3 regions of the Janthinobacterium sp. DSP2-3-3 genome follow, and region 1 is predicted to be linked to each of the others. Evidence: predicted binding sites of a transcription regulator. Region 1 holds the regulator's gene; each other region holds the start of a gene.
The links. The regulator FNR, encoded in region 1, switches genes on or off when oxygen is low (the NO sensors DNR and NnrR bind a similar motif). The targets are predictions, from matches to a motif close to TTGATNNNNATCAA.
Positions count from the first base shown of each region.

Region 2: ubiU (ubiquinone anaerobic biosynthesis protein UbiU) is a predicted target of FNR. The motif match lies at 4,662-4,675, and genes of this name have one in related genera.
Region 3: ACP7DE_RS12805 (universal stress protein) is a predicted target of FNR. The motif match lies at 3,746-3,759, and genes of this name have one in related genera.

Region 1 is NZ_JAFCWA010000017.1:50,005-57,807, forward strand. Features, by position in the region: gene ccoO (cytochrome-c oxidase, cbb3-type subunit II) at 1-400, shown strand, start outside; gene ACP7DE_RS25530 (cbb3-type cytochrome oxidase subunit 3) at 402-605, shown strand; gene ccoP (cytochrome-c oxidase, cbb3-type subunit III) at 598-1,518, shown strand; gene ccoG (cytochrome c oxidase accessory protein CcoG) at 1,523-2,905, shown strand; gene ACP7DE_RS25545 (FixH family protein) at 2,960-3,484, shown strand; gene fnr (fumarate/nitrate reduction transcriptional regulator Fnr) at 3,488-4,246, opposite strand; gene ACP7DE_RS25555 (response regulator) at 4,486-7,560, shown strand; gene ACP7DE_RS25560 (TOBE domain-containing protein) at 7,562-7,803, opposite strand, start outside.
Region 2 is NZ_JAFCWA010000019.1:27,548-35,350, reverse strand. Features, by position in the region: gene aspT (aspartate-alanine antiporter) at 1-428, opposite strand, end outside; gene ACP7DE_RS26435 (hypothetical protein) at 581-1,441, opposite strand; gene ACP7DE_RS26430 (heavy-metal-associated domain-containing protein) at 1,690-1,953, shown strand; gene ubiT (ubiquinone anaerobic biosynthesis accessory factor UbiT) at 1,992-2,519, opposite strand; gene ubiV (ubiquinone anaerobic biosynthesis protein UbiV) at 2,540-3,436, opposite strand; gene ubiU (ubiquinone anaerobic biosynthesis protein UbiU) at 3,562-4,599, opposite strand; gene ACP7DE_RS26410 (hypothetical protein) at 4,760-5,176, shown strand; gene ACP7DE_RS26405 (ribonucleoside triphosphate reductase) at 5,295-7,043, shown strand; gene nrdD (anaerobic ribonucleoside-triphosphate reductase) at 7,040-7,240, shown strand; gene ACP7DE_RS26395 (anaerobic ribonucleoside-triphosphate reductase activating protein) at 7,230-7,803, shown strand, end outside.
Region 3 is NZ_JAFCWA010000005.1:328,121-335,923, reverse strand. Features, by position in the region: gene ACP7DE_RS12830 (amino acid ABC transporter permease) at 1-118, shown strand, start outside; gene ACP7DE_RS12825 (amino acid ABC transporter permease) at 118-810, shown strand; gene ACP7DE_RS12820 (amino acid ABC transporter ATP-binding protein) at 807-1,550, shown strand; gene ACP7DE_RS12815 (hypothetical protein) at 1,653-2,219, shown strand; gene ACP7DE_RS12810 (hypothetical protein) at 2,416-2,775, shown strand; gene ACP7DE_RS12805 (universal stress protein) at 2,796-3,662, opposite strand; gene phbB (acetoacetyl-CoA reductase) at 3,831-4,577, shown strand; gene ACP7DE_RS12795 (TraR/DksA family transcriptional regulator) at 4,736-5,107, opposite strand; gene ACP7DE_RS12790 (VOC family protein) at 5,216-5,635, opposite strand; gene ACP7DE_RS12785 (hypothetical protein) at 5,719-6,189, opposite strand; gene ACP7DE_RS12780 (hypothetical protein) at 6,174-6,980, opposite strand; gene otnI (2-oxo-tetronate isomerase) at 7,069-7,803, opposite strand, start outside.

The DNA.
Region 1 (7,803 bases):
GATGGTACGTCCGCTGCGCGCGGAAACGGAACGCTATGGCCACTATTCGGTCGCTGGCGAGTTCGTGTATGACCGTCCGTTCCAGTGGGGTTCCAAGCGCACGGGGCCGGACCTGGCCCGCGTGGGCGCCCGCTACAGCGATGAATGGCACCGCACGCACTTGAACAACCCGCGCGACGTGGTGCCCGAGTCGAATATGCCGGCCTACCCATGGCTGGCGAAGACCAAGCTGGTGCCTGACGACATCATGCCGAAGATGCGCGCCCTGCAACGCCTGGGACAGCCGTACAGCGATGCGGAAATCACCGCCGGCCCGGCGCAGCTGCAGGACAAGACGGAAGAAGACGCCCTGGTCGCCTATCTGCAAGGCCTCGGTACATTAATCAAAACAAGGAATTAGCATGGCAATCGAAAACCTGTTTGACAGCGCCAGCAGCGTCATGACGGTGGTTTCCTTTACGACGTTCGTAGGCATCCTGTGGTGGACTTTCAGCCGCAGCAACAGCGACTTCGACGCGGCGGCGCACCTGCCGTTCGCCGATGACGCATTGGACTATCCGGCCGAGGCCGAGATGAGCGTGGCAAAGGAGCGCAACCATGGCTGACTTTACCAATGGCTTCTGGAATATCTACATTATCGTGCTGTCCTTGCTGGGCATCATCGGCTGCGGCGTGCTGCTGTACTCGCAGTCGAAAATCAAAGTGGTCGACGGCGCGCCTGCCGACGGCACCACGGGCCACGTCTGGGACGAGGACTTGAAGGAACTCAACACGCCAATGCCGCGCTGGTGGATGTGGTTGTTCTACATCACCATCGTCTTCGCCCTGGCGTATCTGTTCCTGTATCCGGGCCTGGGCAACTATGCCGGCAGCCTGGGCTGGAAATCGACGGGCCAGTACGAGGAAGAGCTGAAGAAGGCGGAAGCCGACTACGGCCCCCTGTTCAACAAGTACCTGAGCCAGGACTTGAAGACGGTGGCCGCCGATCCGCAGGCGCAAGCCATCGGCCAGCGTTTGTTCCTGACCTACTGCGCGCAATGCCACGGTTCGGATGCGCGCGGCAACAAGGGCTTCCCCAACCTGACCGACAAGGACTGGCTGTATGGCGGCGAACCTGACATCATCAAGACCACCATCCTGCACGGCCGCAATGGGCAGATGCCACCGATGGGCGCCGCCCTGGGCTCCGAAAAGGATGTCGAGAACGTGGCCCATTATGTGCTGAGCCTGTCCGGTTCCACTTCGGACCCCGTCAAGTCGGTGCTGGGCAAAGCCAAGTTCGGCGCCTGCATGGCCTGTCATGGCGCCGATGCGAAGGGCAACCCGATGCTGGGTTCGCCGAATCTGACGGACAAGATCTGGCTGTATGGCGGCAGTGCCGATACCATCATGGAAACCGTACGCAAGGGACGCAGCAACACCATGCCGGCCTTCAGCGATTTCCTCGGCGAGTCCAAGGTACACGTGCTGTCGGCCTATGTCTGGAGCCTGTCGAATCCCCAGACGCCCGTGAAATGATGTAATGGAACCTCAAGTCATCAAGATGTATGCGGCCCGCGAGCAAATCTACCCTCGCGAGGCCAAAGGACGCTACGCTACCTGGCGATGGGTATGCGTATGGCTTACCCAGCTGGCGTTCTACGGCTTGCCGTGGTTGACCTGGAATGGCAGGCAAGCCCTGCTGTTCGATTTGACCACGCGCAAGTTCTACATTTTCGGCGTCGTGCTGTGGCCCCAGGATTTCATCTATCTGGCGGCCCTGCTGATCATCTGTGCGTATTTGTTGTTCCTCGTCACGGCCATTGCCGGGCGGGTGTGGTGCGGGTTCTCTTGCCCGCAAACGGTATACACGGAAATCTTCCTGTGGGTCGAACGCCGCATCGAAGGCACGCGCAGCGCGCGCATGGCCCTCGACAAGCAGGGTCCCTCCGTGCGCAAGGCCTTCAAGAAGACGGCCAAGCACCTGGTGTGGGGCGCCATCGCCCTGTGGACGGGCTTTACCTTTGTCGGCTACTTCACGCCGATCAAGGAACTGGCGCAGGCGGTGACCACCTTGAATTTCGGTCCCTGGGAATGGTTCTGGGTCTTGTTCTACAGCCTGGCAACCTACGGCAACGCGGGCTGGCTGCGCGAGCAGGTGTGCAAATACATGTGCCCCTACGCGCGCTTCCAGAGCGCCATGTTCGACCAGGACACGCTGATCATCACCTACGATACCAAGCGCGGCGAACCGCGTGGCGCCATGAGCAAGAAGGCCGGCAACAACGACAAGCTGGGCGATTGCATCGACTGCACCCTGTGCGTGCAGGTGTGTCCGACCGGCATCGATATCCGTAACGGCCTGCAGTATGAATGCATCGGTTGCGCCGCCTGCGTCGATGCCTGCAACAGCGTGATGGACAAAGTCGAGCGGCCACGGGGCCTGATACGCTACAGTACCGACCATGCGATGGAAAACAACTTCAATTCGAAGCAGATACGCCAGCGCGCCATGCGTCCGCGCGTGCTGATCTACACTTCCATCCTGGCCCTGATCATCATCGCCGTGTGTACTTCGCTGGCCTTGCGCACGCCCCTGAAAATGGACGTGATCCGCGACCGCGGTTCGATGGGACGCGAAGTGGAAGACGGCATGATCGAAAACGTCTACCGCCTGCAGATCATGAACACCTCGGAGCAAAGCCAGCATTTTAAAATCAGCGTCTCCGGCTTGCCGGGCCTGACCTTGCTGACGCGCGAAGAAGTGATGTTGCAGCCGACGGAAACGCTGGGCTGGCCGATCCGCCTGCGCGTGCCGCACGGGGTCGGCGAAAAGGGCTCGAACAAGATTGCGATCGAATTGCACTCGCTGGACGACCCATCGCTGCATGTACGTGAAAGCGCGGTATTCATCGTGCCGCGCTAATGTAGGAAGGCCAGTCCCCGCATGGGGACTGGCTGATCAAACAGGAGAAATATCATGTCCGACAGTCTCAAGCTGCAAGCACCCGTTGCACCGTGGTACAAGCATCGCTGGCCTTGGCTGCTGATGATCGGCCCAGGCTTGTCCGTGGTCGTCGGCAGCTTCATGGGATATATCGCGTTTACGCAGCCCGATGCACTGGTGGTGGGCGACTATTACAAGCAGGGCAAGGCAATCAACCAGGATTTGAAGCGCGACACGATCGCCAGCAACCTGGCGATGGATACCAGCTTATCCTATGATGTGGCGCACGCGCGCCTCAGTGGTTCCGTGCACAGCTTCGGCAAGGCTTACCAGGGTCCGCTGCAGCTGCATCTGGCGCATGCGACCTTGCCGGAAAAGGATATCAAGCTGCTGGTGCAGCCCGATGTGGCCGGCAACTTCTCGGTAGCGCTGCCGATGCTTGAGCGCAGCCGCTGGCAAGTGCTGGTGGAAAACGATAAACGCGAGTGGCGCCTGTCCGGCATCTGGACCTGGCCCCTGCAGCGCAGCATCGCGCTGCATGCTGACGCAGAGCTGTAAAGCTTACTTGCAGACGTCGGTACCAGCCGTAATGGCTTTCAACTTGGCGGGCTGCAAGATTTCAATTTCGCGATTCGAGACGCGCAGCCAGCCTTCCTTCTTGAACTTCGACAGCAGACGGCTGACGCTCTCGATGGTCAGCCCCAGGTAATTGCCAATTTCCTCGCGCGACATGCGCAACTGAAATTTGCTGGCCGAATAGCCGCGCGCTTCATAGCGTGAGGCCAGGTTGACGATAAAGGCGGCAAAACGCTGCGTCGCCTGCATATTGCCCAGCAACAGCATCACGCTTTGCTCGCGCGTGATTTCCTGGCTCATCATGCGGTGGAAATGGCGCAACAGGGTCGGCATATTGCCCAGCAATTGTTCCAGGCTGGAAAACGGTATTTCACAGACTTCGCTGTCTTCCAGCGCCACGGCATTACAGTGGTGGCGGTCGGCGCTGATGGCGTCCATGCCCAGCAGTTCGCCGGCCATCTGGAAACCCGTCACCTGCTCTTCGCCACCCGGATTGATCTGGTACGTCTTGAAGTGCCCCAGGCGGATCGCATACAGGTTCTGGAACGAGTCGCCGATGCGGAACAGCGAGGCGCCGCGCACGATCTTGCGGCGGCGGCCGATGATCTGGTCCAGCCTGTCCATATCGCCCACATCGAGGCCCATCGGCAGGCACAATTGATGCATGCTGCAGGTCGAGCATCGCGCACGCAACGCTTCCACGTTCACTATGGGCAAGGTGGGAGTGAGTAGCGCTTCAGTCATGTTGATACCTTTTAGAAAATGCAATAACAAGTTTACTGCATACACGGTTGCCGTGTGCCAATTTCACCGCAATTGCGCTGAATAAACGACGTTCTGACTTTAATTATATGGCAACATCGTCAAAAGCCCATGCGGGGAGGGCAATTTGCGCCGCACCGCTTGCCAAGCTCGGGTATTGATAGGAAAATTCCTGACAGCATTATCTGCCGCCTGTGCCGCCCGGTACTGAAAAGGAAATCATGAAGCCTCTCGGCATTAAAGCAAAAGTCGCGCTAGCCACCAGCCTGACCTCGATCGCCATGATCGCGCTGGTCACCATGATCCAGGTGCAGCACATGCGCGCCGACTTCACCAAAGTGCTGCTGAGCCAGCAATCGGCCCTGATTACCCGCACCGCTGCCGAGCTCGACGACAAGCTGGGCATGCTGCTGCAGATCGTCGCGCTGACGGCCAGGCAGCAGCCGCCGGAATTGATCGCCCAGCCCGCCCAATTGCGCGAATACTATGCGCGCCGCGCGATGCTGGTGCTGTTCGACGACGTGCTGGTGCTCGATGCGCAAGGCGCCATCGTGGCCGACATGCCGCGGGTCGCGGGACGCGCCGGCATCAACGTCGGCGAGCGCGAATATTTCCAGACCGTCGTGCGCACGCGCCAGCCCATGATCACCGAGCCGATGCTGGGCAAATCAAGCGGCATGCCCATCGTGCAGATGGTGGCGCCCGTGCTCACCGCCGATGGCCAGGTGGCCGGCGTGGTGATTGGCGTGCTGCGCCTGTACAAGGATAACCTGCTGGGACGCCTGCGCTCGGAAAAGATCAGCAAGAGCGGCTATTACTTCATCCTCACGCGCGGCGCCGTGCCGCGCTACGTGCTGCATCCCGACACCAGCCGTTTGCTGCAGCCGCGCCAGCCGAACGCCAACCTGACGACCACGCAGTTGCTGAAGGAAGATGGCGAAGGCAGCATGGTCAGCACCAACAACCGCGGCATCACGGCCGTCAACAGCTTCAAGCGCCTGAAATCCGTGAACTGGCTGCTGGGTGCCTCGCTGCCCGTCGAGGATGCCTTCGAACCCTTCGATGGCGTACTGTACCGGCTGGTACTGTGGAGCATCCTCGCTTCGCTGCTGGCTGCTTTTGTTCTGGGCTGGGTCACCGTGCGCCTGCTGTCGCCGCTGGTACGCCTGCGCGACACCCTGCTGGCCCTGCGCACCAGCGGCAACCGCTTCACTCCCGTGCCGGTGCAGCAGCGCGACGAGATCGGCGAACTGACGGAAGCGTTCAACGGCCTGATGAGCGAACGCGACCGCCTGCAGCAGGAGCTCGAATCGCGCGCGGCAGAGCTGGAACAGGAGCGTGACCGGGCCGAGGCGGCCAACCGCGCGAAGAGCGATTTCGTGGCCAACATGAGCCATGAAATCCGCACGCCCCTGAATGCCGTGCTGGGCATGGTGTACTTGCTGGGCAATACCAAGCTCGATACGGAACAGCGCAAGTATCTGACCATGGTGCGCGTAGCGGGCCAGTCGCTGCTGGGCATCCTCAACGACGTGCTCGATTATTCGAAGATCGAGGCGCGCCGCATGGAATTGTCGCCCGTCGAATTCGATCTCGACGAAGTCATGAATACCCTGGCCACGACGATGACCATGAATGCGGGCGAAAAGGAGCTGGAACTGGCCATCGCCGTCGAACCCGACGTGCCGCGGCGCCTTGTGGGCGACGCCCAGCGCCTGCAGCAGATTCTCGTCAACCTGGCCGGCAATGCCATCAAGTTCACCGAGAGCGGCGAAGTGGTGGTGGCCGTCAGTCTGGCCGAGAGCGAAAACGGGCGCGCCTGGCTGCGCTTCGAAGTGCGCGACACGGGCATCGGCATGACGGAGCTGCAGCAACAGCAGCTGTTTTCCGCGTTTTCACAGGGCGACCAGAGCATCACGCGGCGCTTCGGCGGCACGGGCCTGGGCCTGGCCATCAGCAAGCAGCTGATCCACATGATGGGCGGCGACATCGCCGTCGCCAGCAGCGAAGGCAAGGGCAGCCGCTTCTGGTTCAGCGTGCCGTTCGACATGCTGGCGCAGCCGGCTGAAACGCGGCGCACGCCGGCCTTGGGCCAGCTGCGCCTGCTGGTGGCCGACGATAACCGCACCACGCGCGAACTGATCGTCAAGCTGATCGAGGCGTGGGGCTGGCTGGCCGACGAAGTGGACTCCGGCTTTGCCGCCATCGAACTGTACCGCGAACGCCTGGCGCAGCAGCAGCCCTACGACGTGGTGCTGGCAGACTGGCACATGCCCGTCATGGACGGCCTGGCCACGGCCAAGGCCATTCGCCAGGCGGCCATCGGCCAACGCCAGCCCATCGTGGTCATGGTCAACGCCTTCGCGCGCAACCACCTGGAGGAAATCTCCAGCGCCGCCGAGGCCGATGTCGTGCTGATGAAGCCGATCACGGGATCGAGCCTGTTCGATGCCCTGCACCAGGCGCTGATCACCAAGAACGACGGCGGCGAGCAGCGCATCTTGCACCAGCCGCTGGGCACGGAGCTGGCCGGCGCGCATTTCCTGCTGGTGGAAGACAATCATTTGAACCAGGCCGTGGCGCGCGGCATCCTCGAGCACATGGGCGCCACCCTGGACGTGGTGGGCGACGGCTTGCAAGCCGTGGAACGGCTGCGCACGGAGGCGCTGCGCTACGACATCGTGCTGATGGACATGCAGATGCCCATCATGGACGGTTTCAGCGCCACCCACATCATCCGCACGGAACTGCGTTTGAGCCTGCCCGTGATCGCCATGACTGCCGGCGTGCTGGCGTCCGAGCGCGAGCGCTGCATGACGGCCGGCATCAGCGATTTCATCGCCAAGCCCGTGGTGGTGGAAGAGATGATGGAAGTCATCCTGCGCCACCTGCCCAAGCGCCCGCAAGTGCAGACGGCCGAGCCGGCGCCCGTTGCCGATGAGGAAGTGTTTTCCATGGCGCCGCTGATGCGCGTGATGGGGCGCGATGCAAAGGGGCGCGGCGTGCTGCGGCGCATGGTGGAAGACGCGCTGAACAAGGGCATGACGCCCGCGCGCGACGCCGAAACAGCGTTGCAGGAGGACCGCCACAGCGACGTGGCGCGCATCCTGCACGGCGTGCGCGGTTCCGTCGGTACGCTGGGCACGAAGCGCCTGATCCGCGCCGCGTTTGCCACCGAGGAAGCCATCGACGCGGGCCGCCTGGACGAGGTGCCGGCGCTGCTGGCGCACACGGCGCAGGAACTCGAGCAGGCGCTGGCCGCCGCGCGGGAGTGGCTGGCGCGCTTACAAGATTAAATCAGGCGGGCACGCCCAGGATCACGCTAGACGCTTTGAAAATCGCCGTCACATTGCTGCCGATCTCAATGCCCAGGTCAGTGCTGCTCTGGTTCGTGATGATGGCAGCGATCGTGCCGCCACGCGGCAAGTCCAGCACCACTTCCGTGTTGACGGCGCCCGTCTGCACGCGGGTCACCAGTCCGGCCAATTGGTTGCGCGCGGAAAAGCGCGCTCCTTCGCCATCGAGCACGAGGATGATAG
Region 2 (7,803 bases), on a different contig from region 1:
GTGGCCAGCAGCACCAGTGCCAGCACCACCACCACTTCGATCAAGCACAACAGGCCCAGGCGCAAGCCCTTGGCGTTGAGGTTGGCAAAAAATTGGGGACCGCCCGCATAGCCGAGGGCAAAAATGAACAGCATGAAGAAGACATTCTTGACGCTGGCGTCCAGGGTGATGCCCAGCTGGCCGATCAGCAGCGCGGCGATCAGGGTGCCGCACACGCCACCGAGCTGGATGGGGCCGAAGCGTATCTGCCCTATCGCATAGCCGAGCGCCAGCGCCAGGAACAGGGCCAATTCTGGCACTTGGTGCAATACTGACGTGATCGAATCGAGCATGGACGAACCTTCGAAAAGATAACGGATGGTTACAAGGATGGCTGGCCGCAGCTGGCTGTTGAACGCGCGCACAGTGTCCTGCACGCCAGCTGCCATGGCGCCTTGTGCGGGTAAAATCTTGCAAAGTAGAATTATGTTCGGCGAAAACTTTATAAGTGTCAACAGGTGTTCTGTTGAACTCGCATTGCGTTTCATCAAACATCCTGCGCACGATTGAAGAGGTGGTTTGACACCGATCAATAAAACCACTAGTAATGATGTGGACGATACCAAAGTGCCTTGCGCGCCAGCGGCGTCTCCTCCGGCAAGTCAGGATTGGCCAGCTCCAGCACGTACCGATGGGACAGCTTCAGGCCATCTGCGAGACGGCCAAAATAGTGCTGAAACAGCTGCGCGAAACTGCCATCGGCGAGCATGCTTTCCAGTCCGATTTCAATGTGGCGTGCCAGTTCCGGCCGGTGCCTGCCGACAAAAAAATACAGCGCGGCCGGGTAGCGGATGACCAGGTGGGCATCGAGCGCCAGCGGCAATTGCGCATGGCTGGCCAGTTCGCTTTGCGCCTCGATCACGGAACGGGGAAAGTAATCGATGCGCCCTGCCGCCAGTTGTTGGAACAGGCCTTCGTAGGTGCTCGAGGTATCGAGGCGCAAGCCATTCGCTTGCAGGATGGCGGAGTCGGGCCAGTCGCGCATCTGGCCGGCAGACAGCCGCGCCAGGGCGGCTATGCTGCGTACGGCGCGCAGCAACTGCGGCTGGCGCGCCTGGATCAGGGCCACGCGCCAACCGATCAGCCCACGGTCGATGGGGATGCGCACCGGCAGCAATTGCGTTTCGCGCACACGGCTCGTCATGGCCCACACGACATCGACGCTGCCCGACGCCGTGGCGATTTCCTGCATGGCGCGCGTCTGCACCATGCGCAGTGCGGAACGGCGCAAGGCATACGCCCGGCCCGAACGCGCCAGCGCCAGTTGTAGCAAAGCCGTCACGTAGCCTTGCTGCGGATCATTGAGTGCCTGGTGGCGCGGATACACGAGCGGCAACGGCGTGCCGGCGGCCGCGCCGAATGGCCACAGGCCGGCAAGCATAAGCAGAGGGCGGCGTTGCATGGCCCCTCCTTTCCAGCGCTTTCATCAGCGTTCTTATCAGAATGACAGTATCGCGCAGCACGCCACACTTGTCGACTGGAATAAGGAAACTGTGTATAAAACAACAGCAGTTCCAGGCTATCTTGGAGAGAGGGAATTAATCCAGATCAATAAAACCGCAAATAGAAAATAAATCTTGCGTGCTGCTCTGGACGGCATGCGCGCCCCTCGCCTACGCTGTTTTTTTATTTGAAAAACAAGAGGAACCCATGCAAACAGCGCGCTTAAATATTATCGGTATGGATCACGAAGGCTGCGCCGACAGGTTGACGGGCGCGCTCGAAGCCGTCTCGGGCGTGGCCACCGTATGCGTCTCGCTGGCGCGCCACGGCGCCACGGTGCAATTTGACGAACGGCTGGCTACGCAAGAGCGCCTGCTGGCGGCCGTTAACGACGCCGGTTTCATGGGCGAGTCCTCCGATGAAGAACAACTGCCGTCCTGCAGCGGCGCCTGCGGCCACTGCCGCCACTGAACGCTTGCTCCAGCCCTTCTCCGCTCCCCCTGCTCCGCTCAGCCTTCCCGCGCGCCCCGGTCGCGCAGATGCGCCAGCACGCGGCGCGGTCCCAGCGCCTGTAAATCGAACGGCGGCAGTTCGATGGCGTCGAGCGTATTCTTGAACAGCAGCCCCAGCTCCGTATCGCCTTCCAGACTCAAACGACGGCTGAAGAACAGCGTGTCAGGATCTTCCTGGCGCCGCGCCAGCAGCATCAAGTCATGCACGCTGGCGGCGATGCACAGGTCCGGCACGTCCACATAGCGCTCGGCCACGAACACCGTGCCCTGCCACTCGAAATCGAAGGCGATGCCCGCATCGAGCAAGCGCAGGCGCAGGCTGCGCCCCTCCAGGCTGCGCCGCACATCGTCGGGCAATTGCGGCGCCAGCAGGCGGTTCAAGCCTTGCACGAACAGCCAGGAGGCGGGATACGGCGGCAGCTTGGACAGCAATTCGGCCAGCGGTTCGGGCAATCGGTACGACATGGCGGCCTTGCTCATGGCGGGCTTGGCCGGGACGGGCAATCTGTCCAGTTGATCTTGCATAGTGCTTCCTTTCGATGGGTTCAATGAGCGGCGTGCTGTTCCATGCCGGGCTGGCCGTGCCAGTAGCCGTCACAGGCACCGGCCGGCTGGCAAGCCGCCAGCTGGGCCTGAGCGCCAACGCCGCTAACCTGGCCGCGGCGGGCGCGGTCGAAGATGGCGATGACTTGCTCCGTATGCATGGCCTGCGGACTGATGCGCGCCGCCGCCACGCCCATGTCGCGCATGGCGTCGAGTTCGCGCACCAGGTTGTAGACCAGGGCCGACTGCGTCTGCGTGCCATTCAGTACCAGGAACGGCACTTCGTCGCGCGTGCGCAGCAGCAGGCCGTCCGGTTCTTCCAGGCAACTGTAGCCGCAGTCGTCCTTCGGCAGGTTGCGGTTGCGCGCCGTGAAGCAGCGCGCGGAAAACGCCAGTGGCATGCGGCCATAGGCGAACACTTCCGTCTCCAGCCCTTCCGGTTTCTGGCGCTGCATCTCGGCCAGCGCCGCCTGTCCCATTTCCAGCGGCATCACCCAGCGCCGCGCACCCAGGCGCACCAGCAGTTGCAGGCTGGGGCCATTGAACAGGTTCAGGTGGGGGCCGGCGACAAAGGGCGCGCCCTTTTCCATGCAGTGCACGGCGCCCATGTCGTTGGCCTCGACCGTATAGCGGCCATTGCCCGTGATGCGGCGCAGGGTCGCCAGTTCGGCGCCCGCCTCGATCAGCGCCTGCGTCGACAGCACCACTTCCTTGCCGGCAGCGGCCAGCATGTCGGCGATATCGAGCCAGTCGGCCAGGCGCAGTTCATGCCGGCGCGAGCAGACGGTTTCGCCCAGATACACGATATCGACGGCGGTGCCGGCGATCTGCTGGTAAAACTCGAAGACGGTGGCGCGCGGCCAGTAGTACAGCAAAGGACCCAACGATAGTTTTAGCATGCCTTTTCCAGTATGTTTAAGTGACAAAACCGTAGCGAGCGGCTCGCGGCGAGGCCGAGAAGCGCAGCCGTGCTCAAGCACGGTGAGCATCGCAGGCCGCGCCCCGGGACGCGCAGTAGGTTTTGCTATTTCCAGGAGCGATGGTAGGCGCCGAGTGTGTGCTGCTGGCCCTCGGCCAGCTTGTCCATGGCCGCCATCCAGCCCGGCTTGACGGCGTAGCGCGGTTTGCCTTCGCGGCAGGCGTCGATCGCTTCGCGCCACACGCGCGTGACCTGCGCCACGTAGGCGGGACTGCGCTGGCGGCCTTCGATTTTCACGGCACGCACGCCCATGGCGATCAGTTGCGGCAGCAGCGCCAAGGTATTCAGGCTGGCCGGCTCCTCGATCGCGTAATACTCTTCGTCATTGACTTCGAAACGCCCCTTGCACAGGGTGGGATAGCTGGCGTTTTCACCGGGCGCGTAGCGGTCGATCAGCACGCCGTTCAGGCGCGACTCCAGACCGTTCGGCGTTTCCAGCCAGCGCACGGCCTTGGCCGGCGAGCACACGCCGTGCGTATTTGGCGCCTCGCCCGTCGCATACGAGGACAAGGCGCAGCGCCCTTCTACCATCACGCACAGGCTGCCGAAGCCGAACACTTCAATCTCCACCTCCGTCTTGCTGATCAGTTGCTCCACCTGCGCCATCGACAGCACGCGCGGCAGCACGGCGCGGGCGATGCCGAAGTGCTCGTGATAGAAGTTGATCGCTTCATAATTCGTGGCCGAGCCCTGCACGGACAGGTGCAGGCGCAGCTGCGGCTGGTGCTGCGCCGCGTAGGCCATCAGGCCAGGATCGGCAACGATCATGGCGTCGATGCCCGCCGCGGCGGCACGGTCGATGGCGCTGCGCCACACGGCCCAGTTGTGCGGCTGCGGATAGGTATTCAGCGCCAGCAGCACCTTGCGTCCGTATTGGTGGGCATAGCGCACGCCCTCGGCGATGGCCTTCTCGTCAAAATTGAGGCCGGCGAAATTGCGCGCATTGGTGGCGTCTCGAAAGCCCAGGTAAACGGTATCGGCGCCATTGTCGACGGCCGCTTTCAGGGCAGGCAGGCTGCCGGCGGGGCAGACCAGTTCCAGCGGTCCGGCCACGCGGGTGGCGGTAGTTGATTCAAGCATCATGATATTCACAGTCCTGTATCGGCTCAGGCTGCAGACTATAGCCCCGCCCATATGCCCAGTCGTTGACGCAGGTGAAGGAATGCATGCATGGCTGGCGCACCTTCAACTTGCTTGACCTGGCTGTAAAATGCCTGTCTTTCCTCCTGTTTAAATGCCCACCATGACCCGCAAACCGCTGCTGATTTTCCTTCTGACCCTGTTCCTCACCGCGCTGCAAGTGCAGTGGGCCGGCCCGGCCGATGGCGATAACGCAGGGACCATCTCCATGCTGTCGCCGGAAGTGCTGGGCGCCTATCCGGGCGTACTGCTGCTGTTCCTGCTGGCCGTGTTCGCGCGCCGCCAATTGCCGCTGCTGCGTCAGGCCGCCATCTGCACGGGCCTGCTGGCCATCTACTGGCTGCTGGCGAACTACGCCACCTTTGATGCGCGCGTGGCCAGCTGGAGCACCTATTCGCCGCTGGAAATCTGGACCCACGTACTGCCCGCCTCCGTCGCCAGCATCGCCGCCTGTGGCGCCGCGTTCTTTTGCGCGAGCTGGCTGATCTTGCGCGAAACGCGCTGGAATAAAACCGGCTGAGGTGTATTTTTCACCTGGATCAAGGATACGCGAATCGCTTGCACGCCCCCTTTGACGGCACTACATTTAGTAGATAACCTTCATAAAAACACCGCATGTTGTGTTTATTGGAGGTTTCATGACGACGAATGCAGTTCCCCCCACACGCGGCCAGGTCGATGTCGCCGCGTCCATCAATGAATACCTGGAACGGCGCGACTGGCGCGTCAACGCCAACGCCAACCAGGGGTATTCCCTGGGTGGCCTGATCCTCAATGTGTCGGGCAAGGTCATCGCCAATTACTGGCTGGACCAGGTGTATCCGCCGGAGGTGGGCGCGGCACACCGCGAAGCGGCGCTGCACATCCACGACCTCGACATGCTGGCCGGCTATTGCGCCGGCTGGTCGCTGCGCACCCTGCTGCATGAAGGCTTGAATGGCGTGCCGGGCAAGATCGAATCGGGCCCGCCGAAACACATGTCGAGCGCCATCGGCCAGATCGTCAATTTCCTCGGCACCCTGCAAAACGAGTGGGCCGGCGCGCAGGCGTTCAGCTCCTTCGACACTTACATGGCACCCTACATCCGCAAGGACAGCCTGCGCTACGAAGACGTGCGCCAGTACATGCAGGAGCTGATCTTCAACCTCAACGTGCCATCGCGCTGGGGCACGCAGACGCCGTTCACCAACCTCACTTTTGACTGGGTCTGCCCGGACGACCTGCGCGAGCAGATTCCCGTCATCGCCGGCCAGGAGATGGACTTCAGCTATGGCGAGCTGCAGGCGGAGATGGACATGATCAACCGCGCATATATCGAGATCATGATGGCGGGCGACGCCAAGGGCCGCGTCTTCACCTTCCCCATCCCCACCTACAATATCACCGAGGATTTCGACTGGCATAGCGAAAATGCGGAACGCCTGTTCGAGATGACGGCCCGCTACGGCCTGCCCTACTTCCAGAATTTCATCAATTCGGAACTCAAGCCGAACATGATCCGCTCCATGTGCTGCCGCTTGCAACTGGACTTGCGCGAACTGCTGAAACGAGGCAATGGCCTGTTCGGTTCCGCCGAGCAGACGGGCTCCCTGGGCGTGGTCACCATCAACTGCGCGCGCCTGGGCCACCTGTGGCGCGGCGACGAAGCGGCACTGCTGGCCGACCTGGACCGCCTGCTGGAACTGGGGAAAGTCAGTCTGGAAATCAAGCGCCGCACCATCGAAGAACTGATGCAGCAAGGCTTGTTCCCTTACACGAAACGCTACCTGGGCACCCTGCGCAATCACTTTTCCACCCTGGGGGTGAACGGCATCAACGAAATGATCCGCAATTTCAGCGGCGACGCTTACGACATCACGTCCGCCGAAGGCCATGCGCTGGCGATACGCCTGCTCGACCACGTGCGCGCCCGCATGGTGGCATTCCAGGAAGAGACGGGCCACATGTACAACCTGGAAGCGACACCGGCCGAGGGCACCACGTACCGCTTCGCCCGCGAAGACCGCAAGCGCTATCCGGCCATCCTGCAAGCCGGCACGGTCGATAATCCGTATTACACGAACTCGTCGCAACTGCCCGTGGGCCACACGGACGACCCGTTCGAGGCACTGGAATTGCAAGATGCGCTGCAGCGCAAGTACACGGGCGGCACGGTACTGCACCTGTACATGACGGAAGCACTGTCGGACGCCAACGCCTGCCGCGAACTGGTGAAACGCGCGTTGAGCCGCTTCTCGCTGCCCTACATCACCGTCACGCCCACGTTTTCCATCTGCCTGCGCCACGGCTACCTGGCCGGAAAACACGAATTCTGCCCCACCTGCGACGCGGAACTGATCGCCCGCAAGCAAGCCCACCCTGCTCCATCACTTGAGGAAACACCATGAACGCACGTCCCGACGTTACTCCCGCCATCACCCTGCTCGACACCGAACGCCAGCGCTGCGAAATCTGGACCCGCGTGATGGGCTATCACCGCCCTGTCGCCTCGTTCAACATCGGCAAGCAGGGCGAATTCCATGAACGCCAGTATTTTACGGAAGCGAGCGCCCGGCTTGGCCAGCCCGCCTGCCATGGCGGCTGATTTGAAAGTGGGCGGCCTGACGCCCTTTTCCGCCACCGACTACCCGGGCAAGCTGGCGGCCGTGGTGTTCGTGCAGGGCTGCCCCTGGCGTTGCGGCTATTGCCACAATCCGCACTTGCAGGCGCGCACGCCGGAAGGCGCCATGCCCTGGCAGGACGTCTTGACCTGGCTGCGCCGCCGCGTGGGCCTGGTCGACGCCGTCGTCTTCAGCGGCGGCGAAGCCTGCATGGACCCGGCACTGGCGCGCGCCATGCGCGATGTCAAGGCGCTGGGTTTCGGCATCGGCCTGCATACGGCCTGCATCTATCCGCAGCGCCTGCAGGAAGTGCTGCCCCTGGTCGATTGGGTCGGCTTCGACATCAAGGCGCCGTTTGCCGACTATCGTCTTGTGACCCGCGTGGCCGGCAGCGGCGAACCCGCGCGCGCCTGCCTGGACGCTATCCTCGCCAGCGGCGTCGCTTACGAATGCCGCACCACCACCCACCCGGACTTGCTGCCGGACGAACAGTTGCTGGCCCTGGCCACCACCCTGGCCGCGAAGGGCGTCGATAACTACGTGCTGC
Region 3 (7,803 bases), on a different contig from region 1:
CGTGGAAGCGGCTTCGTTCCGCAGCGTCGAGGCGTTCGTCTTCGCCGGCGTGGCCTACCTGGCCGTCTCGCTGCTGATCGCCAGCCTGGCGGCCTTGCTGCAAAGGAAGGTGTCCTGATGCTGGAACTCATCGACGATTACTGGCTGTATTTTCTCGTTGGCCGCTATCCCGAGGGACCGCTGGGCGGCCTGGCGCTGACGGTGCTGCTGGCCAGCCTGGCGCTGGTGCTCAGCCTGCCGTTCGGCTTGCTGCTGGGCCTGGCACGCCTGAGTCCCTGGCGCCTGCTGCGCTGGCCTGTGGCTGCGCTGATCCACGTGGTGCGGGGCATCCCCTTGCTGCTGGTCATCTTCTGGGCCTATTTCTTCCTGCCCAGCATCACGGGGCACGAAAGCGGGCAATTCGGCACCATGCTGGCCGCCCTCGTCATCTTCGACGGCATGTATTTGGCGGAAATTGTGCGCGCCGGCGTGCAAGCCGTGCAACGCGGACAGGTGGAGGCGGCCCGTTCGCTGGGCTTGAACTATCTGGACAGCATGCGTACGGTGGTGTTGCCGCAGGCAATGCGCCATATGCTGCCCTCGCTGGTGAACCAGTTCGTCTCGACCATCAAGGAAACCTCGCTGGGCACCATCATCGGCCTGGCCGAAGTGTCGTTCATCGCCTCGCAAGTCAATGGCCTGGTGCTGACCAAGCCCGTGCAAGTGTATTTCCTGCTGGGCATGACGTATTTTGTTTTGTGTTTCAGCCTGTCGCGCGCCGCCTTCTGGCTCGAGCGGCGCCAGGCACGACTCCTGAAAGCGGCTGCATGATTAGCTTTGACAACGTCAACAAATACTATGGCGACTATCACGCCTTGATCGGCATCAATGAACACGTCGCCAAGGGCGAAGTACTGGTGGTGTGCGGGCCGTCAGGCTCCGGCAAGTCGACCCTGATCCGCACCATCAATCGCCTGGAGGCGATCGCTTCGGGCCGCATCACGGTGGCGGGCCAGGATATCCATGCGCCGGGGCTGGATGTGAACGCCTTCCGCTCGCACATCGGTTTTGTGTTCCAGCAATTCAACCTGTTTCCACACTTGTCCGTGCTGGACAATTGCGCGCTGGCGCCGCAGCACTTGCGCGGTCTCACCCGGCGCGAAGCGGAAGAGCGGGCGCTGGCCTTGCTGGAGCGCGTGGGGCTGGCGCACAAGGCGCGCGCCATGCCGGCGGCACTCTCGGGTGGCCAGCAGCAGCGCGTGGCGATTGCTCGCGCGCTGGCCATGCAGCCGCCGCTGATGCTGTTTGATGAACCCACCAGCGCCTTGGACCCGGAAATGGTGGGCGAAGTGCTGCAAGTGATGCGCGATCTGGCGCAGGGCGGCATGACGATGGTGTGCGTCACGCACGAGATGGGTTTCGCGCGCGAAGTGGCGGACCGCGTCTGGTTCATGGACCACGGAGAAGTGCTGGAGCGGGCTGCGCCCGAGGATTTCTTTGCGCGGCCGCAACATGCGCGCGCACAACAATTTCTGTCCGATATACGCAGTCCGTTCGGTGTATCCGCATGAGTGAGCGGCTATGTGCGTAAGCGAACGGTATGCTGGCGCTGTCCGGCGCACGCTATCCTGGTGGCGCATGGTGCGCCCGCAGCCGACCAGGAGGGCAGTATCATGTCACGCATCATCGCAGGTCATTTTCAGTTGCAGGAACAGATCGACGCCGCGCGCGCCGCCCTGAACCAGGCGGGCTTTCCCGACAGCCGCATCAGCGCCTTCTTTGTCAACCAGCCGGGCCAGCATGATTTGCATGCGCTCGGTGGCGACCGCGACATGTCGCCCGGCGCCAAAGAGACGCCGGAAGGCGTGGTGGAAGGCGTGGCCGTGGGCGCTGTGGTAGGCGCCGGCATCGGCGCCGCCGCCACCCTGGCGACAGGGCCGCTGGGTCCGGTAGTGGGGGCGCTGGTGGGCGCCCACGTGGGCTCGCTCTACAGTTTCAACAAGATGAAGGAGGCGGGTGAAGCCGAAAAGCATGGTGAGAACAACGGCGAAAACCGCCGCCAGCCCCGGCATCCGGGCATGCTGATCGCCGTCGCGCTGGGCGGCCTCGACGAGCGCGAACGGGCGCTCGAGGCGCTGCACCGGCTCGGCGCCGAGCATATCGAGGAAGCGGAAGGCACGATTGCCAATGGCGACTGGCACGACTTCGATCCGCTCAGCATTCCCGTGCTGGTGGCGTGAATCGGCGCACCCGCCGTGCCATATGCATATATGCCGCGCCGCACGGAATTTAGGTATGATACTTGTCAGTATTCGTAATTATTGGTAAACAATGCCGACAGGGATAGTTTCCGTGCGCCCGAAGTGATACTGGACCAAGGTGACTGCCTGTAGTACTTGCCTCGCATGCTAACGAGTATGAATAGGAGGGCGCGTCATGACACAGGCATGGTTCATTCTGACACGGGCCGACGGGCGCGACATCTGCGCGCCCTCGCCGGCACAGCTGGCTGATGCGCTGGCCGAAGTCTATCGCGGCGGCGCCATCACGCCGGACGGCAGCCCGGCCGCTGTCCTGTTGCGCTTTGGCTACGACGATGGCTTGATGTATCAGGTCGAGGTCGCTAGCGGAGGCGAAGTCACTTTTGAAGAATGGTCGGACCGCGATTGCGAAATCGCGCTGGCCAGTCCGCGCCACATGTCGGCCCTGCCGCAGGGCGACGCGCTACAGCTGTGGCAGTGGCTGGCGCAGCGCCAGGTGGCCAAGATCCGCAGCCAGCCCTGGCAAGGGGCTTAGCCCGCTGCTTTCAACAGGCTCTAGTGCGCCATCAGCACGGGGATCGTCATGCGCTGCAAAATGGTGCGCGTGACGCCGCCCAGGATGGTTTCGCGCAGGCGCGAATGACCATATGCTCCCATCACCAGAAAGTCCGCCGACAGGTCCGCCGCCTGCGACAACAGCGCTTCGCCGATGTCGCCGCGCCGTACGCCACCACCGTCGAGCAAATGCAGCCGCGCTTCCACGCCATGGCGCGCCAGGTAGTGCGCCAGCTCGGCGCCCGGCTGTTCGCCGTGTTCGGTGGCATGCACCTGGGCATCGAAGATGGCCACGTGGACTTGCGCGGCGCGCTGCAGCAGGGGCAGGGCGGCGGTCACGGCGCGGCTCGCTTCCTTGCTGGCATTCCAGGAAATGAGCACATTGCGCGCGGCCGCAGGCGGCGCCAGCAGTGGCAGTGGCGGCGCATACGGCACGATCAGCACGGGACGTCCCGAATGCAGCAGCACATAGGCGGGAAAGTCGCGCATCACGGACGGCGATTTATCCTTGGCATTGTATTGACTGATCACCACCAGGTCCGCATAGCGGGCCAGCAAGCTGATGCCGCCCGCCGCCTCGTCGTCGAGCACGCGCTGTTCGAACGAGGCGACGCCGGCCGCGCGCACCTGCGCCTCGAAACCGTCGAGTGCGCGCGTCGCCCGCTCTCTCAGGAAATTGAGGTGCAGACTCAGGTTGGGGTCGGCATCGAGGTCGGGCTGGTTCTGGTACAGCAGGCGTGACACGCCCGTCAGGGACACGCCCGTCAGGTGGCCACCGCAAGCCTGGGCGATGCTGGCGGCCGCTTCGATGCGGGCGGCGCGCCCGGCGCTGTCGTCAATGTGGAGCAATACGGTTTTATACGTCATGGCCTGACCTCTCGCTGTGCACTAGCGGCCATTTTGGCACAGTCCGGGGTGTCGGCCGCGCACGACTGCATCAGGCTGAGCACTTGATCTGGCGCAAAGCTGGCGATAAAAACTGCTCCTACACTTGATCCCACGCAGAACAACCATAACAAGCGGGGAGAGATAGCAATGAAGGAACAAAAGGTAGCGCTGGTCACGGGCGGCATGGGTGGCCTGGGCACGGCCTTGTGCCGGCGCCTGCATGCGGCGGGCTTTGCCGTCGTGGCGGCGCACACGCCGGGCAACGCGCGCGTGGAAAGCTGGCTCGACGAGCAGCAGGCGCAGCAGTATTATTTTCATCCGCTGGCCATCGACGTGGGCGATTTCGACGCCTGCAGCGTAGCCGTGGCACGCGTGCTTGGGCAGTTCGGCCGCATCGATGTGCTGGTCAATAACGCCGGTATCACGCGCGACCAGAGCATGCGCAAGATGGAATTGCCGCACTGGGCCGAGGTCATGCGCACCAATCTCGACAGCCTGTTCAACATGAGCAAGCAGGTGCTCGAACCGATGCTGGCCAACCGCTGGGGCCGCATCATCAACATCTCGTCCGTGAATGGCCAGAAGGGCGCGTTTGGCCAGTGCAACTACGCGGCCGCCAAGGCGGGCGTGCATGGCTTCAGCAAGGCGTTGGCACTGGAAGTGGCGCGCCACGGCATCACTGTCAACACCGTCTCGCCCGGTTACCTGCGCACGCAGATGGTGACAGCCGTGCCGGCCAATATCCTGGAAACGAAGATCCTGCCGCAGATTCCCCTGGGCCGCCTGGGCGAGCCGGACGAGGTGGCGGCCCTGGTGGCCTACCTGGCGTCCGACGAAGCGGCGTTCGTCACGGGCGCGAATATCGCCATCAATGGCGGGCAGCACATGAGTTAAGCAAGCGTAGAGCTTGCAGTAGGGCAATGGCAGTAGAGGAGACCCGTCCACCCAGCCGGCACACAGAGGCTGACGGGAAGACGAACAGCAGCATGGCAGCGCGGATGGAAAGCAGGGGGCGGGGCAGCGATGCCTTGCCCCCTTGCCGCAGCACCAGGTCAGCGCTGGTTTTTTTCCAGCCGCGTCTGACAATCGATGCACAGGCGCGCCTCGGGGCGCGCATTCAGGCGAGACAGGCCGATGGCTTCGCCACAGTTGTCGCACAGACCATAGCTGCCATTGGCAGATTTGGCCAGCGCGTGCTTGATGATGGCCAGCTGCGCCAGGTTGTGCTCGGCCGCTTCGCTGACGAGGGCGTTCAAGGTGCGCACGCTGGCGTTGTCGGCAGGCGAGGCTTCTATTTCATTGAGCAGCGAGGCGCGCGCATCCGCCTCGGCAGCTTCGTTCTCGAGCTGTTCCAGCAACGCCAGCTTGCGTTGCTCCAGCACGCCCTGCAGGCGCTGCAACTGGTCTTGCGGCAATCCATTCATGGCTGTCCCCGATAGGAGTCTCTCCTACATGGTAGTCCAGGATTGGCCGCTCTGCTTGCGCTAATGACCGCGCCGCGTTTGATGCGGCGCAGGCAGGCAAGGGCTGTTCTATGCTGGTTCTTTCAGGCAGTTGACCATCCAGGCCACGCCGAACTGGTCTTTCAGCATGCCGAAGCGTTTGGCCCAGAACGTTTCCTCCAATGGCATCTGGATGTTGCCGTCACGCGCGAGTGCGTCGAAAGCCCGTTCCGCTTCCTCCGGCGTGTCGAGGGTTAGGCAGACCGAGCAGCCACTCATGCCCTTGGCGCCATCCTCGGTGCAGCCGCCGTCCGAGCCCATCAGCATGGTGGCCCCCAGCTGCACGGAGCCATGCATGATCTTGTCGTACCAGTCTTCCTTGACTTGCTCCTGGCCTGGTGAGCCGCGATACGGCATCAGGCACAGGTCTGTGCCATGCAGATGCTGGCGGTAGTATTCCAGCGCTTGCGCGCAGTTTCCATCGAATTGCAAATACGGTTCGATACGCATGTTGGTCTCCTCTGGCCATCGCTCCGCCGGCACGATTGCCATGCGGGGCTGTCCCAGTATAGGCGCTCGCTAGCCAATTTCAATCAGTCCGGCGCCATCTCTTGCAGCCGCTCACGCACCTTGCCCAGGGTGCCGAGGATGCGCTCGGGATTGCCTGCCAGGACGGCGCTGCCCAGGTGCAACAAGCTCGTTGCCAGGCTGATCCAGTGCCGCACGTCGTCGTTGCGGGCAATGCGCAGGCGCACCGTGTCAAGCAGGCCGCTGAGCTGGCGCTGCGCCGTTTCCAGGCCGTCCACCGTGTGCCCGGCCGCATCGGCATACAGCTGGTTGGCTTGCTGGCGCAAGGCCACTTCCAGGGCGAAGACGGCCTGTGCCTGGCTGTGGCTGATGCCGTTTGCTCCCTGGCTGGCGCGCTTGCGGATAGCGCGCATGACGGCGCCATGCAGGGTGACGGCCGCCTGCGACAAGCTGTCAGCCAGTTGTTCGACGCGCATGGCGCTGCTGAGCGCCGCTTCGCGGCGTTCGCTGCTGCTCCTGCCTACTGATCCGTCCATCTTGCCTCCGTGGTGGTGAGGGTGGCAGCGAGGTGGGTGTGTTCGCGCCCCAGTGCCGCCAGTTGCCGGCGCGTCAATGTATGGCGCAGACCAAGCAGGCGGTATTCCTCGGTTTTGCTTTGTTGCATGTTTTTCGCCAGCACGGCCAGCAGGCGCTGCTGCGGCGTGTCGGCATAGGCGATTTCCACGTCGAGCAAGCCGAGCACCATGTCGCGCTCGTTATCGCCGCTCTTGTCGTACAGCAGCAGCAAGCTGTCGAGCGCGGCCAGCAAGGCTTGCAGCGGCGCGTCGCCATCGTGCAGCACCTGGGCCAGGTGCGCCTGCTGGTTGGCCGCACCGCCCAGGCGCGCGAGTTGTTGCAGCAACAGGGTGTAGGCGCTGACGTGGCGGTCGTCGATGCCGCTGCCTGGCCAGGCGCGGATGGCAGCGCCAGCGCTGGCCAGTTCGGGCTGCACCTCATACGCATCGGCTTGTGCCAGCCGGCCCAGCGCCTGCAGGTACAGGCGGACGGCCTGCGCCAGGCGCGCAACATCCGCTTGCGCGGCGTGGCGCTGCGTATCGAGCAGGCGTTCGCGCGCGTCTTCGGCGGGCGACAGATAGGGACGGGCGCGCTGGTAGCTGTCCACGTGGCGCTGCGACAGCTCGCTGAAGGCACTCAGGGCATCGGTGCCGGCGGCCAGGGCGCGCACTTGCGCCAGGTCGGTGCGCGCGGTGGTGCAGCCGCACAGCACCATCGTCAGGCACAGGTTCAGGCAAAGGGCGCGGCGATGGCGGGTAGGCAGGGCGGACACGTTACCTCTCGACAGGAAATGCTGTATGGAAAGGTATTGTGGTGCCGGCCTGCGCCGCCCGCCTTGTGCGGGCGCAAGCGCGCTGCGATCAGGCGCCGATAGTGCCCGCTGTGCCCGCTGTGCCCGCTGCGCCCGCTGCGGCTGTCAATTGCTCGCGCCAGCCCAGTCCCGCCACGGTGTCGCTGACGGGACGGTACTCGCAGCCGACCCAGCCTGCATAGCCGACCTGCTCCAGCAGTCTGAATATGTGGCGGTAATTGATCTCGCCCGTGCCCGGTTCGTGGCGGCCCGGCGTGTCGGCGATCTGGATGTGGCGGATCAGGGGCAGCAGGGCGCGGATGGTGTTGCTCAGTTCGCCCTCCATGCGTTGCATGTGATAAATGTCGTATTGCAGGAAGATATTGCTGCGCTGGCAGTCGGCGATGATGTCGGCCGCCTGCTGGCTATGGTGCAGAAAGTAAGCGGGCATGTCGTAGTGGTTGATCGGCTCGATCAACACATTGATGCCATGCGGACGGCAGGCGTCTGCCGCAAACTGCAGATTGCCGATCAAGCTTTGCCGCGCCCGCTCCAGGCTCATGCCGGGCGGCACGATGCCGGCCATGCAGTGCAGCTGTTTCGCGCCGAGCGCCAGCGCGTAGTTGAGCGCCAGTTGCACGTTGCTGCGAAATTCCTCGCTCCGGCGCGGATCGCAGGCGATGCCCCGTTCGCCGTGTTCCCAGTCGCCGGGCGGGAAGTTGAACACGGCCAGCTGCAAATGGTGGCGTTCCAGCCGCATGGCGATTTGCCGCGCTTCGACGGCATAGGGAAACAGGAATTCGAC